2 regions of the Paenibacillus sp. OSY-SE genome follow, and region 1 is predicted to be linked to the other one. Evidence: riboswitches for the same ligand, from Rfam matches in the RefSeq annotation. Region 1 holds a riboswitch; the other holds the start of a gene.
What was found. Region 1 has a riboswitch for glycine ahead of gcvT (glycine cleavage system aminomethyltransferase GcvT). Riboswitches for the same ligand answer to the same signal wherever they lie in the genome.
Positions count from the first base shown of each region.

Region 2: linked by a shared signal. The riboswitch ahead of A372_RS0112050 (amino acid carrier protein) and the one ahead of gcvT (glycine cleavage system aminomethyltransferase GcvT) in region 1 are both predicted to bind glycine.

Region 1 covers NZ_ALKF01000166.1:38,474-46,508, reverse strand. The annotation lists gene A372_RS0109075 (GNAT family N-acetyltransferase) at 1-220, shown strand, start outside; gene A372_RS0109070 (phosphotransferase enzyme family protein) at 409-1,395, shown strand; gene gcvPB (aminomethyl-transferring glycine dehydrogenase subunit GcvPB) at 1,718-3,175, opposite strand; gene gcvPA (aminomethyl-transferring glycine dehydrogenase subunit GcvPA) at 3,172-4,524, opposite strand; gene gcvT (glycine cleavage system aminomethyltransferase GcvT) at 4,546-5,649, opposite strand; glycine riboswitch at 5,737-5,845, opposite strand; glycine riboswitch at 5,846-5,940, opposite strand; glycine riboswitch at 6,134-6,246, shown strand; gene gcvH (glycine cleavage system protein GcvH) at 6,433-6,822, shown strand; gene A372_RS0109045 (hypothetical protein) at 7,383-7,589, shown strand; gene A372_RS0109040 (hypothetical protein) at 7,573-8,035, shown strand, end outside.
Region 2 covers NZ_ALKF01000175.1:43,455-51,489, forward strand. The annotation lists gene A372_RS0112015 (histidine phosphatase family protein) at 149-730, opposite strand; gene A372_RS38585 (MFS transporter) at 1,139-1,501, shown strand; gene A372_RS0112030 (DUF418 domain-containing protein) at 1,733-2,815, shown strand; gene A372_RS0112035 (TetR/AcrR family transcriptional regulator) at 2,917-3,498, opposite strand; gene A372_RS0112040 (hypothetical protein) at 3,587-3,826, shown strand; gene A372_RS0112045 (aldo/keto reductase) at 4,046-5,023, shown strand; glycine riboswitch at 5,413-5,511, shown strand; gene A372_RS0112050 (amino acid carrier protein) at 5,662-7,011, shown strand; gene A372_RS0112055 (AraC family transcriptional regulator) at 7,262-8,035, shown strand, end outside.

The DNA of each region.
Region 1 (8,035 bases):
GAATATCGAATTTATTGCGGTCTCGCCGGAATACCGTCACCATGGCATGGGGGAAGCACTGTTGAGACACGCCCTACAATTTCTTTTTAAGGACAAGGGGATTCAAGAAATCTCGTTATGTGTCGATATGCATAATGAGAAGGCGATTCATCTGTATAAAAAAGCCGGGTTTACTGAGAGACGTGTACTCTCTCATTACCGTATCGAGCTGCACTCATAACCATTGAAGAAGAGGCTGCTCCTCAACGGTTGTAGAATCTTGAAGTATACTAGAATCCTTGTCTCGCCCGATTGTGAACAGAGTCTTCTCACAACCAAGTAACGATTGCATGGCTGGGCGGGTAGGGTCAAGGATGTTCCCTGGCCAGAATGCAGACCGATACTATTCAAGTAAAGAGGGTGATGCGGATGGATAATCATTCCATCGCAACCGAAGCATTGTCGTCTTATGCAGTACAATCGCCAATCATTGAGTTTATTCGTCACAATGAGAATTTGACGTATAAGATCACTGACGGAGTCAGTGGGTTGTCCTATCTGCTGCGGATTCATAAGCCTGTCCATGACGAGCTTCATGGACTGCAGCATTCCGAGGCTGGACTGAATGGGGAGATGCAGCTGCTGCAAGCGCTGGGAGAGAACTCCGCATTGAACGTTCAGGAGCCTGTCCGTAATCGAGAGGGAGAATTTGTTACCCGGGTTGCTTGCGGGGACACCTATATCCAGTGCACGGTATTGCAGTGGCTGGAGGGACGGGATTCTCAGCTGGACGATTTCTCGTCGAGGGATAATGTCCTTCAGTACGGACAGCAGGTCGGCATGCTGCACCGCTATACGAGCGGCTATGCATCAGATCTCGCTTGTGATAGACCTGCCTACGCCAGCATCGGTGAGAACAGAGCCATGCTGGAGCGGCTGAAGTTCGGCCGCGAGCACGGTATATTTACTTCAGCGGATTACGACACGGTGAGCGAAGCATTCGCAATGATTAATTCCCGTCTCCAGACCTATGAGCGCAGTCCCGACACATGGGGGATTATCCATGCCGATATCAACAGAGGCAACGTCATTGTGACTGAACGGGGATTCACCATCATTGATTATTGCCTGTACGGACAAGGCTATTTTTTGTATGATGGGGCCGCCGGCGCACTGAGTGTTCCTTCCCGGGCACGGGATGACTTCATGGAGGGGTATGCATCGGAGTATTCTGCCCCCCGAAGCGGTACGCTGGAACTGCTCGAAGGGTTCATGCTGCTGCACATCCTCGGCTACTATTCGTTTCATATGATGAACAGCGCGGTTCATCCAAAGATGCGGGAGAAGATGCCGGTATTTTGCCAAAACACCCTGACTCCATTTTTAAGGGAGCGGCCGATATTTTATGAATTGTAATGGAGTTAGTCGCTTCCGATTCACAGAAAGAACCTTGACCGCAGAGGTCAAGGTTTCTTTTTTTTATTCCATATAACTAGATATGTGATTATTTATCGTGTTGGATGGGATGAACGGTGTTCTTATTGGAGGTATGGCGAATACGTTCAAGTTGCTGGCGGACTAGACCCTGCTGACGATAACAATGGACGTTTTCAAAAGAAACTAAGCAACCTTAGCCCGGCACAATACCGAACTAAGGTTGTTTAATCGAGGCTTTTTTAGTGCTGTCCGCTTGACAGGGAAAGTTCACATTCCAATCAAAGGTGCAGCCTCTTATTTATTAATTACATGCGCAATTCAAGACCGGCTTGCGTGCAGCTTGCGTCTCGTCAAGTCTTCTAACGTCTGTATTGTGTGGCGCATTGAGCAGCAGCTCCGGATTCTGTTCTGCCTCCTGCGCGATTTGAATCATCGTGTCGATGAACGAGTCGAGAGTTTCTTTGCTTTCCGTCTCAGTTGGCTCGATCATCATACATTCCTCGACGTTCAACGGGAAGTAGATGGTTGGCGGATGGAAGCCGAAGTCGAGAAGACGTTTGGCGACATCCAGCGTGCGGACACCGTATTGCTTCAGCCCTCTGCCTGACATGACGAATTCGTGCTTGCACACGCCAGGGTAAGGGATTTCGTAATAAGGCGCCAGTCTATGCATCATATAGTTCGCATTAAGCACGGCACATTCAGACACTTGGCGCAACCCTTCCGGCCCATATGTGCGGATATACGCGTAGGCGCGAACGAGAATGCCGAAGTTGCCGTAATATGCTTTAACGCGGCCGATGGATTCGGGCCTGTCGTAGTTTAATCCATACGTTCCATCCTCTTTCTTGGCCACGATTGGCTTCGGCAGGAACGGAATGAGCTTGCTCTTCACGCCGACAGGTCCTGCACCCGGACCGCCGCCGCCATGCGGAGTGCTCATCGTCTTGTGCAGGTTCAAGTGCACGACGTCGAAGCCCATGTCTCCCGGGCGGGTAATGCCCATAATCGCGTTCGAGTTCGCGCCGTCGTAGTAAATAAGGCCGCCTGCTTCATGGACGATCTCGGCAATCTCGACAATATGCTCTTCGAATAAGCCGAGCGTGCTCGGATTCGTCAGCATAAGCGCGGCTGTATCGGGACCGACGACAGCACGGAGCGCATCAAGGTCAACCAGTCCTTTGTCGTCGGACTGAATCGTAATCGTCTCGAGGCCGGCAACCGTTGCGCTGGCTGGGTTCGTACCATGCGAGGAATCTGGCACGATGACCTTCGTCCGGGTCTCGCCACGGCTCTCGTGGTAGGCGCGAATCATCATCAAGCCCGTCCATTCGCCATGGGCGCCTGCCGCAGGCTGAAGCGTCACTTGGTCCATGCCTGTTAACGCGGCGAGATCGTTCTGAAGCGTATATAACAGCTCCAATGCTCCCTGGATGCTCTGTTCCGGCTGATACGGGTGAATCTTCGCGAAGCCGGTGAAGCGGGCTACATCTTCGTTAATCTTCGGATTGTACTTCATCGTGCAGGAACCAAGCGGATAAAAGCCATTATCGATGCCGAAATTACGGCGCGAAAGCTCCGTATAATGGCGGATTACATCAACCTCGTACACTTCAGGCAGCTCGGCAGGTTGACTGCGGAGCATAGATTCGGGAATCAGTTCTCCGAGATTGACCTCGGGAACATCGAGCTCAGGCAAAGAATAGGCGACACGTCCGGGTTTGCTGAGTTCGAAGATGAGCTTTTTGTCCGGTTTCATAGACATGCCTCCAATCGGTTCACAAATTGATCGATTTCGGATTTCGTTCTTCGCTCGGTAACGGCGACGAGCATATGACCTTGCAGTTCAGGATAGGCTATGCCCAGGTCGTATCCACCGATATAACCGTTATCCAGCAGTTTTGCTTGAACGTCATCTATATTTGCGCCATCAGGCAGCTTAACGACAAACTCATTGAAGAAAGGCGCGTCAAAAGCGAGCGCGAGCTCGGATTGTTGTGCGAATACGCCAGCGGCGTAATGAGCCTTCTGCACATTCAGGTTCGCGACTTGCTGAACTCCTGTCTTGCCCATTGTCGACAAATAAACGGATGCGCACAGCGCAAGCAGCGCCTGATTGGAGCAAATGTTGGACGTTGCCTTCTCGCGCCGGATGTGCTGCTCTCGGGCTTGCAGCGTCAAGACGAATCCGCGTTTGCCATCGATATCCTTCGTCTGTCCGACGATCCGTCCCGGCATCCGTCGCATGAGCGGTTCTGCCACTGCGAAGAAGCCGCATGTCGGGCCGCCAAGTGAAGCGGAAATGCCGAACGGCTGCGCATCGCCGACCACGACGTCCGCGCCCAGCTTGCCCGGCGTTTCCAGCAGCCCCAAGGTGATCGGGTTGGTGCTGACGACGAGCAATCCTTTCTTGCTGTGAATGATCGGCTCGATAGCACGCAAATCCTCAATGCAGCCGAAGAAGTTCGGCGATTGAACGATGACGGCTGCGGTGTCCTCCGACACAAGAGCTTGCAGCTCCTCCAGATCGGTGACGCCGTCCTTGTAATCGACTTCCACGACATCGAGATTCAGACCGCGCGCAGTCGTGCGCACGATTTGGCGGGCTTCCGGATGGACAGCGCGCGAGATGATGAGTTCCTTGCGCTTCGTCGCTCCGCTGGCCAGTGCGCCTGCTTCTGCCAGAGCAGTAGCACCGTCGTACATGCTGGCATTGGCCACAGCCATACCAGTCAATTCACAAATGTACGATTGAAACTCGAAGATGGCCTGCAGTTCACCTTGGCTAATTTCAGGCTGATACGGGGTGTACGCCGTGTAGAATTCAGAACGGGACACCACGTGATTGATAACGACAGGCACATGATGATCATAGAGACCGGCGCCCAAGAAGCTGGTATATCGTTCAAAGTCGGCGTTCTTATCCGCCAATTCCTTCATATGCTTCAGCAGGGCTGCTTCGTCAAGCGCCTCGGACATCGGCAGAACGCCCGGATAGCGAACGGAAGCAGGGATATCTTGAAATAGTTCCTCAATGGAGGAGATGCCGATGACCTTCATCATGTCCGCTTGGTCCTGTGCCGTCATCGGGATATAGCGATGCTTCATAGTTGGATTCGCTCCTTCTGTTTAGTTCGTCGCTCTTTTGTAGAATGGGGCTTTGATGACACGGGCCTTCAGCTGCTTCCCGCGAATTTCGACCATTACTTCCGTATCCAGCTCACTGTAAGCGGCATCAATTAAGGCAAGGCCTAGATTGCGCTTGAGTGTAGGGGACTGCGTTCCCGTCGTTACCTCGCCAACAGGATTCTCGTTGATTAATACAGGATAGTGGGAGCGTGGAATGCCCTTGTCTATCATTTCAATTCCGACAAGCTTGCGGCGAGGCCCATCAGCCTTCTGGCTGGCGAGTGCTTCCCGTCCGATGAAGTCTCCCTTATCCAGCTTGACGAAGAAACCAAGTCCTGCTTCAAGCGGCGAAATGTCGGCCGATATTTCTTGCCCATATAGCGGAAGCTTCGCTTCGAACCGCAGCGTATCACGCGCTCCCAACCCAGCAGGTACAAGCCCGTGCGCTTCGCCTGCTCTCATTAGCTCTGTCCATACCTGAGGCGCGTCTTCTGCTGCTACATACAGCTCAAATCCGTCTTCCCCGGTATACCCGGTACGGGAAATCAAGGCGCGCACGCCGCAGACGGCAGCGTCCGTCACAAATTGAAAAGGCTTCAGCTCAGCCAGCGGCGCGTCCGTAACATGAGCCGCGATCGCTTGCGCATTAGGACCTTGCAGCGCGAGCAATGCCGTGCTGTCAGACTTATTCTCTAGGACGACGTCGGCAGGGAGATGTTCTTGAAGCCATGCGAAGTCCTTGTCAATGTTGGAAGCATTGACCACCAGCATGTAATGATTTGCAGCCAGCCGATAAATGAGAATATCGTCGACGACGCCTCCGTTCGGATTGCATAAGAGGGAATACTGTGCTCTCCCGTCGACGAGACGGGTGACATCGTTCGTCGTCACGTGCTGCAGAAAGGCTTCTGCCGAAGAACCGCTTACCATAAATTCGCCCATATGGGAGACGTCGAACAAGCCTGCCTGAGTGCGGACGGCTTCGTGTTCCTTCTGAATGCCGCTGAATTGCACCGGCAGTTCCCATCCGCCGAAGTCGATGCAGCGAGCGCCGGGATAGTCGGCGTATAACGGGAATATCGGTGTTCTTTTTAACTGTGACATGACTTCACCTCGATCGTCTTATTAGTTAGGTATTGATAAAATAAAAAGACAGGCAGAAGAAAGCCAGCATGCCTGCGCCTACTGTATTCCTTCCGCTCTGTCCTTTGTACCTGAGAGTTACCTCGCGCATTCGCATACGCGAACGTTCCGAGTTTCCCCTTGGGTGACTCTAGTGAAAGAGTTCTCTCCAGAGATGCGTCCGGTAAAAGTCCTTTTGCCTGAGAGATTCACCCGTATGGGCTTACTCCTTCGGCGTTACCTGAGTGCGGTAATCTCTCCCCTTACCATCATTCGCGTGTGCAGTTGTTATACCTACATTATTACTTGATGCTTCCACACATTGTCAATCCATTTTTTGCGGATTGAAAAAAATGTTGTCCGAAATATTGACATATATCGAAGGCTGAACTACGCTATAGATGCGTGTTTTTGAACAACCTAGATTGATGTAAAATGCAACCTTGTTAAATTCATACAACGCGGATGAAGATGATTGGGAGAGACCGACACGGGGTTCCTTGTGCCGGCACCGAAGGAGCAAGCTGCCAACCTGCCGATTGGCAATTAATCTCTCAGGTACATGTACCGTCATCTGACGCAGCTCTGGAGAGCGCATTAGCCACCCAAGGGGTAAATTCGATCGTGTCCATATCGGCAGGATCGAGCACAAACTCTCAGGTACCGAGGACAGAGAAGAGGGCGAATAAGGCCTTTTCTTGTCTTTTTTTTACATGCGTATCTACACTACCAACTACAATTATGATGAAGAAATGAGGCGTTAGCATGAGTGAAGTGAAAGAGAATTTATTGTACAGCGAAGAACATGAGTGGGCTTTCGTCGTCGATGAACGCACCGTACGCATCGGAATTTCCGATCATGCACAGGCTCAATTGGGAGATATCGTATTTATTGAATTTCCTGAAATCGGTTCCACGCTTTCTGCGGGTGACAGCATGGGTTCAATTGAATCGGTAAAGACGGTATCGGAGCTGTATTGTCCTGTCAGCGGAAAGATTACGAAGGTGAACACCGGGCTGGAGGATGCGCCGGAACAGGTGAACAGCGCGCCTTACGACGGTGGTTGGCTTGCCGAACTCGAGATCGAAGGCAGCATGGAGGAAGCGCTCAAGCATTTGTTAAGCGCGGAGAAATATCAGGAGCTTATCGATTAAGCACAAGCAGCGAGATAGCAAGCGACACCTCCCAGTAATCGCGTTATGCGATCAGTGGGGGGTGTTTTTGCATTCGCAAGAAAGGATATAGAGCGTGGTGTCTGGAATCATATATAAGAACTACTACGGTCGAAGCAAGCCCCATTGGAAAATATAGAGCAGGGTGTACGGATTGGGCGGCTAACGGCATATAGACTGTATTCTGTACAGTGAATTTGGCTACATCTCTGACCAAAAATTCGAAGTTAGTAAAGAAGAAATACTGAACAAGGTTACGATTAACATAAGCTTAAAAAACTTAGAAATACCATATATTAAGAAAGAAATGAACGAGGAAGACGATCACGAACGATACAGTGATTTGAGATTGAAGGAATTGACTTATCATTTTACACTAATAATGATGTTGATGAAGTTGCTCTATTTATGAAAAAAATTGTTATAATTGAAAAGAGGACATACTGTGTTAAGACAGCTGGTAAACTTTGCGACCTAATTAACAGACGGAAAGAGCTAAAAGACAGATCTCCTTAAAAATTACTAGAATGGATGTAAGGTGTATGAACTACAAACTAACAAGCAAAGCAGAAGAAATAAGCAAGTCTGAGGAATTACTATATGAGGTCTTGTTTAAACCGATTGGCTTAGACCAATCAGCGAGACAGCTGCTTAAAATTCCGGGAGACGAGTATCATTTTGTGGCGATGGAAGAGGATGAAGTACCCGGAGTGATGCTTGAGGAGAATTCGATTGAACAGACAAACTAGACTGCATTCAAGCATCTTTGGCATCATTATTTTAATATTGCTATTCACTGTATCTCTCAACACCGATGATAGTGAAGCGGTCATAAAAACGCAATACGAGCCTGACCAATATACAAGCGACGACCTTCAAATTATAGACACCAAAACGGGAGACTTGTTACATATAGGCATGACTAAACAAGAAATTACGGAGCTGTACGGCAAAGAGGACAAAATCCAGTTTAACCTGTACCAATATGGCGGATTGCGCATCGCTTATCGAGATGATGTCGTGGTCCAATTTTTCCTATCCATTAATGATAATCAATCGAATCGATTTCAAACGTACAGAGAAATTGGTTTAGGAGATTCATTAGAACAACTTCTGGCTAATTATGGTGAGAAGCATGCTAATCTTTCTGATTCTTATGGTGCTACAAGAATAACGTATATCGTAAAGAAGAACG
Region 2 (8,035 bases), on a different contig from region 1:
ATAAATTTATTTACATATGTAACTTATCCCACATAAATAAAGTTATCCCTAAAAATAGAATACCAGTACAAATATGTAACAGTGAACAAATAGAGTTGTGCAAATCTCATATCGTCTGCAATGAAACGAATAAAAGTTTTCAGCCGTTTTAGGTCCAAATATGCCGTATTTGTTGTACCTCTCCATCTGCAAATTCAATCAAGAAAACATCAGGATTCGTCAGTTCCATGCACGTCTCGAAACCGAATCGAGCATCGTAACGCTGCAGCAGCAGTGTCATTGTAATCTGGTGGGTAACCAATAGATGCGTTTGTTGTTCACCGCCCCGTAAAAGTTGATCTACCAGCTCGCTAACCCGCTGCTGCACCTCATGATTTGACTCTCCCTGGGGAAATTTCTTTTCCGGGTGTTCGAAATGCACACGTAATTCGGCCAGGATGGCCCCTATATCTTCATTACGGCTGACATTACCCAAATTCAGCTCCTTTAATTTGTCATTGATAGACACCGAAAGCTGTAATTTTTCAGCGATGATGTTCGCCGTTTCACACGCACGACGGTAGGGACTAGAGAGAAGGTTATCTGTACTTACTACACCTTGGCGCTGTAAAAACTCACCTAGCAGCTTCGCCTGTTGAACACCTTCTCGCGTAAGAGGCGTGTCGGGATCATTCAATGTCAGGCCCTGTTGGGCCCTACAATGGCGTATGACATATAGCTTGGTTGACATCAGGTATTTAGCCACTCCTCTATTTGAAATAAGTATCGTGCTAGACCTATTTTAGACTTGGAGCAGTTATTTATTCACGATATAGAGCACTCCGACAAATATCTTGAATGTCGGCTTCGCTGAAAATGTCAGACCAATGCCCATGTTCTTGGTACAAACCATTTTATTACATATAAGATTCTTTTATGGAATTGATAAGTATAACTTTTATATCAGTTGCACAGATTAACCTGAGGAAGAGATTTGAATTCATTAATTGTATGGAGGTGTCGATTTGCAAACGGGCTGATTTATTAGCTCTTTCATCTATCCCTCTCATCATGACGTTAGGCAACTCCATGTTAATTCCTGTCCTTCCTGAGATACGGAGGCAATTACATTCCCATCGTGCTGCCTCTGGTCGGTGATATGTTCGACAATGAGAAAGACGTCAGCAGCGGACTTGGCATGATTGAGACGGCCAATACTTCTGGCAAAGTATTAAGTCCTATATTGGGATCCGCGTTGGTTGCTATTGTCTGGTATCTTCCATTCTGGTCTATACCAGTGCTCTGCTTCATCTCCATTACATTGGTCCTCTTTTTTGTTAAGAAGCCGCAGAAGCCTGAGAAAAAGCCTGTTCCTATCCGTATATTTCTTCATACAATCCTTCAGTTGTTAAAGGATAATTTCAGATGGCTCATGGCGTTGTTTATGATCGGAGGCATCGGCATGTTTATGCTGTTTGGGCTGCTGTTCTTTTTGTCTGAAACATCATTTTCAAGAAAATAAAAAAGGGACTCTGCTTAGGGGCCAAACTGACGTGGAAAAAGAAACTTGCGTTAAAATAGCGAAAAAGTGATTTTGTTGCCGATGATATTGCGAATTCGAATCCGCGGTTGTTGCGGGTTCGTTTTTGTTATTTTCATTATTATGCATGCCACTTGATTTTGCTTTGCTTTGCGTGTACTATTTACTTACCGGTAGGTAAGTAAAGTTTGATTCATCAGAAAGGGGGATTACATGAGCGCACCTTCGTCAAGAATTGTTGGATTTGACATAGCAAGGGCATTCGCGATGCTTGGCATGATGATTGTGAATTTTAAGACAGTAATGAATGCAGGTGAAAATGGACCCGATTGGCTTATTGCCTTTGCAGGCTTGTTTGAAGGAAGGGCATCTGCTGTATTTGTCGTGTTAGCAGGGGTTGGAATTTCATTAATGACTAGGAAAGCAAGAACCTCTAATAATCCTTTACTCATTCAAGATTATAGACAAAGCATCTGGAAGCGTTCTTTGTTTTTATTCAGTGTAGGAATGCTGCTGTACCTCTTTGGTTGGAGCGGAGACATTTTACATTATTACGGCCTGTATATGCTGATTGCCTCCTTTTTCATCTTGTCCTCGAACAAGACGATCCTTACAGCTTTTCTGGGTTTTCTGTTCACCGCTCAACTTATGCAGATCGCGCTTAATTATTGGCAAGGCTGGAACCCGTTGCTGCCATTTATGGATTACTTAGATTTTTGGACAATCAAAGGATTCCTTCGCAATTTGCTGTACAACGGATATCATCCGCTGTTTCCATGGTTCTGCTTCTTCCTGCTTGGCATGTGGTTGGGGAGACAGAATGTAATGGACCGTGCTTATCGCAAAAAAATCGTATGTTACTCGATAATAACAGCTGTCGTCTTGGAGGCTCTTGCTTTTTATCTCATCAAGGTTTCCAGCTCGGCCATCGGACTCGATGCAGCACAATTTCTGTTTTCAACCAAGACTTATCCGCCTAATCTATTTTATATATTATCCAGTTCAAGCACAGCGGTGGCAGTGATTGTTGTCTGTATCTATTTCGCCGAAAAATTCACCGATCACTGGTTTACCATCACGATGGTCAGGACTGGTCAGCTGGCTCTGACGCATTATATAAGCCATGTATTTATAGGGATAGGTCTATTGGCACTCCTAGGAAAGTTAGAAAATCAGACGCTCGCGTTTTCGATCCTTTATTCGCTCGCATTCTTTTCCGCAAGCGCTTTGTTATCGTACATTTGGAGAAGCAGATTTACACGAGGGCCGCTTGAAGCCTTGATGAGAAAAATCTAACGAAACAAAAAGCGGGGGAGTCCCTTAAGTAGAAAAACTACTTTTGAGACCGCCCCTGCGCTTTGCAATTGACATTTTAAACTACGATCTGGCTATCGAGATTAATCTTCACTTTTGAACACATTATGGACGGCTTCAGCCCAAATCTCATTGTAATCGATATTGAATCCCATGAGCATATAATTGCCGATGTTATCAATAACCATCGAGAGTAATTGTGCCTTGGTTGTCAGCTTCTCATTCGTAACGACTCCGAATTGCGCACCTTTCGTTAATAAGTCAACGAACCCGTTCATGAACCCTTCTGTAATGCTGTAAAACGTTTGGCGATATTTTTCATTTCGGATGGAAACCAAGATATACTCGTTAATGACCCGAGAGAAAAAAGCATCATTCTCTTGATCCTGAATCATTTTAAAGCCATCGGACAACAACTTCGCTTGGAAATTATTTTTCGTATATGCTTCAATCGTAAAATACTTTGCAAAATCGATTTCTTTACATATTTCCTCGAACAGAAAATCCACTAGTTCTTCTTTAGAGCTAAAATAATAATAGACGGCCGGTTTGGTAATACCTACTTCCTTGGCAATCATGGCCATACTTGTCTTATCAATCCCATGCTCGGCAAAAAGGGCGTAGGTGGTGTCTACGATTCTTTTGTAAGTCTCCGTATTGTTCACAGACTGGGCTCCTTCTTCTTCTGTTAATACTTACCGGTAAGTAAAGAATACAAAAAATAAAAAACAAACGCAAGTTCAGAGCAGTCCGATGAAGCTGCATGCATTCGAAAATGCAGGCAGTCAGGAAGGGATTGCCGCATCAGGCGACATTCAAATATTCCCTGTGGGAGAGAGGCACTCTTGCCAATGGGGACAACTGTTATCTTTTCTAAAAATGGAAATCGTCCCTTCCTTTATGGAGAAGGTGGCGGATGAGTCCGGATTGGGGAAGCTTTTTATGAGAACGACAGGTCTGACTCCTCTGCAATATTCCAATCAGACAAGATGAAACTAAGGCCGCTTCTCGGAATTTAACCAGGGAACGGCTTTTTTGCAATCCATACATTTGTCGGGGAATTATAGAAACGCCGTTCGCTCTGCAAGCAACGAATGGTTGCTCAGCCTAAGCAAGTTCAACGTCCTTTCTCCAATCGTAAGTTTGTTCCATTATGGTATAATTGCTACATATAAACAGCACTATGAATATTGAAAAGAGGAGCTGGTTATCATGAATTTTCGCCGCCTTGGCAATAGCGGGTTGAAAGTGTCTGCATTAGGATTAGGGACGAACGCATTCGGGAAACGTTCCGACAAACAGACCTCGATCCGAATTATACATAAGGCTTTGGATCACGGGATCAATTTTATAGACACGGCCAATATTTATGCGAATTCCGAATCAGAGCGAATTATCGGACAGGCATTGGAAGGAAGACGTCATAACGTGGTGTTGGCGACAAAAGCCGGGTTAGTTCGCGGGGAAGGTCCGAATGATCGCGGGTCGTCGCGCTGCCACTTGCAGCAAGAGCTGGACAACAGTCTGATGCGGTTGAAGACGGATTATGTCGATCTCTATCAAATCCACACGTTCGATCCCCATACACCGCTGGAAGAAACGTTAAGAACATTGGACGACATGGTTCGTTCGGGAAAAATACGATACATCGGGGCGTCGAATTATGCCGCGTGGGAGTTGATGAAGGCTGTAGGTATTAGTGAGCACCTTGGATTGAACCGCTATGTGTCCATTCAGACAAGCTACTCTCTCGCCGATCGGACTTCAGAGCAAGAGCTCGTCCCTCTATGTCAGGATCAGGGGATTGGCATCATCCCGTATTTTCCGCTGGCCGGTGGTATTTTGAGCGGGAAATACAGTTCTACGGAAGCGGTACCGGAAGGTTCGCGGGCGGAAACCGATCCTAATTTTAGTAAGTTCCTTAATGATGACCGCATTGCTCTGAGCAGAAATATTAGCAGTGTTGCTCACGACTTAGGCTGCACTCCCGGTGCGCTTTCCCTGTCTTGGCTCATTCACAGACCTTCCGTGTCAACCGTTATCGTTGGTGCTACAAAGGTTGAACAACTAGAGGAGAATCTGCACAGCATCTCGATAAAGCTGGATGCGAATCAACTGGAAGAGCTGGATCAAATCAGTTATCCTTTCCGCTATGGAGAGCCGTTCGCTGTTTACCGATTGCCGGAGTGAAAGATTTAGCCTAATTCGATAAAATGAATAGCACCGCGGGTTCATCTCGTCTCTTCATGAGGCGAGATTTTTTATTCACCCTGGAGGCCCATCAATTATGCTCTATGGGTAGAAAAGGGAGAAATACGCATAATGTACATTTTTATTGCATATTCATTGCATATATTCATGAACGTGCATAAGTGAAGGCTAAAGAGAGCCTCGGGGGATATATTACCATTTAATCAGCCTTGCGAAATGATAGTCTGTTCTCTATAATGTAGTATAAAACTTTATAGCTGGATGAAGTTTACGGGAGACAGGCAGCAGTCTGGCCGAAGGGGTAAAGCTCTCAGGCGCTTGAATTATCGAATGAAGAATTCGAATGCAATGCAAGCAGGACCGTAGATGGACAGGACTCTGGAGAGACTCCGTCATGGAGCACCGAAGGGGCAATACGGGTGATTTCACACGTTAAAACTCTCAGGTAAAAGGACAGGGATTGCAGAAGTGCAGGCATCGTTTTGCGTTGGAATTGTGACTAATCTCACTTATTCTCGTATTTGCTATTCTGCAAAAATGTCCCCGGAGTCAAATCAACCGATTTGGCTCTTTTTCATGTCGTTCGGCAATAAATAAAGATCATGAGGGGAATTTCTATGCACATGATAGAACAATGGTTAGGCAGCGTGAATCGTTTTGTATGGGGGCCGCCGCTTCTTATTTTGTTGGTAGGAACGGGAATTATATTTACATTCCGCCTTGGATTGCTGCAGGTGATTCGTCTGCCTCTTGCCCTAAAGCTCGTGTTCAAAGCTAAAAATGAAGGCGAAGGTGACGTAACCAGCTTTGGTGCGCTGGCTACCGCTTTGGCGGCAACGATCGGTACGGGCAACATTGTCGGGGTAGCTACTGCGATTAAAATAGGTGGACCTGGTGCGTTATTTTGGATGTGGATGGCGGCGTTCTTTGGAATGGCAACCAAGTATGCAGAAGGACTATTGGCCGTAAAATTTCGGAAGATTGACGATAATGGACAGATATCGGGCGGCCCTATGTATTACATTGAAAAAGGTTTGGGCATTAAATTTAAACCGCTTGCCGTTTTCTTCGCCGTGAGCGGAGTATTGGTTGCACTGTTTGGAGTGGGCACCTTCCCGCAAATCAATGCAATCGTGTCTTCCGCGCAGTCAAGCTTGGGCATCCCCGTAGTTGTTACGGCGGGTGTTGTGACTCTTTTGACAGCATTGGTGACAATTGGGGGGCTCAAGAGCATCTCGCATGTAACGACCAAAGTCGTACCTGTGATGGCCATTATTTATTTGATAGCGAGCAGCATTGTCCTTATTGTTTTTGCGGATCAGATTCCTCATGCGCTGTCGCTCATATTACATGGCGCCTTTAACGCGACAGCAGCAGGGGGCGGATTCCTCGGCGCAACGGTCATGATGGCGATTCGGAATGGTATCGCAAGAGGTGTATTTTCCAATGAATCTGGTCTGGGCAGCGCTCCGATTGCGGCAGCTGCGGCAAAGGTGAAGTGGCCTGCGGAGCAAGGGCTTGTATCCATGACGGGCACATTTTTCGATACGATTATTATTTGTTCTCTGACGGGATTGACATTGATTATAACCGGGGTTTGGAACGGCTCGACTGATGGGGCAGAGATGACCCAAGCGGCGTTTGATGCAGCTATGCCGTATGGATCCATCATTTTGATGTTTTGCCTTATACTGTTCGCTTTTACCACGATTCTAGGCTGGAATTATTACGGCGAACGTTGCATGGAATATTTATTTGGAGTCAAATCCATTCTGCCTTACCGCATCGTGTTCATCGTCCTGATCGGTCTGGGCGCGTTCATCAAGCTTGAGCTGATTTGGCAGCTCTCGGACATTGTGAATGGCTTAATGGCTCTGCCGAACCTCGTCGCGCTGCTAGGTCTATCCGGTGTGGTTGTGACGGAAACTCGTCTTTATCTGAAGCATATGAAAACACATAAAAAGTGAGAGGATAAAAGGTTGGAGCTGCTTCTTTTGTTGTTCAATCTGTTATCAAGAGTGGTACCGTGAGTTCATCTCGTCTCTTAGGGAGACGAGATTTTTTTATGTAAATCAAGGCAACTTGTTAATTCTGTGCTGTGAACATTGGACAGATGGAACCAAGCATGAGAAAATAAGAACCTGACATTGAGAATCATTCTTACTCATATCGAAAAATCATTATGTTTAGATTTAGATGAAGCTGGAGGAAAGAGAAGTGGACGAAGGGAAACATCATATTTTTTTACATAAAGCATTGCTTCAAATCAAACAAATCGAATGCATAGCAGTCGATGCTACGTCGGGCTGGGAGAGACATGAGCTTGCTTCTCATACCTTATTGTTCGTGACGGAGGGTCACGGAAAATTATACATGAACGATGAACTTCAACCGATAGATCTATCACGGAAATCCGTTTATTTGTTGCCTGCTGGCTTCGCACTTGCAGCTGAGAGCGACCCGACTCAATGTCTGAGTCTGTGCAGAATTGCGTTTGACATGTTTCGCGTTACGGAATGGACCGAGCTGAGAAGAGTGTATGAGAAGGAGTCAACGCTTCCCGAACATGGGGAAATACGGGTCAAGCAGTACCAACGCGTTCGGCATCTGATTCAATTATTGACTAGGGGCAGAGCTTCTCTAAACGAAATGGAAGATTCACGCAAGCAATTGTACTTGCATGAGCTGCTGTGCGTACTATTGGATAACAAAGCGGCGCCTATTTCCGAGCGCACCGAAAAATCGCTAGAAGGCACGATTCAGTACATGCAGCAGACTTATCATACGGATATCACCCTAGGGAAGCTGGCGGACATGGCGGGTATGCACCCCTCGTACTATTCCCAGCTTTTTAAACAAAAACTGAAGAAAAGCCCAATCGAGTATTTGACCGATTTGCGTATGAACCAGGCAAAGGTGCACTTGCTGGTATCGCGTGAGAAAATTCGTGACATCGCCCGTGATGTTGGATATAAAGATGAGTTTTATTTC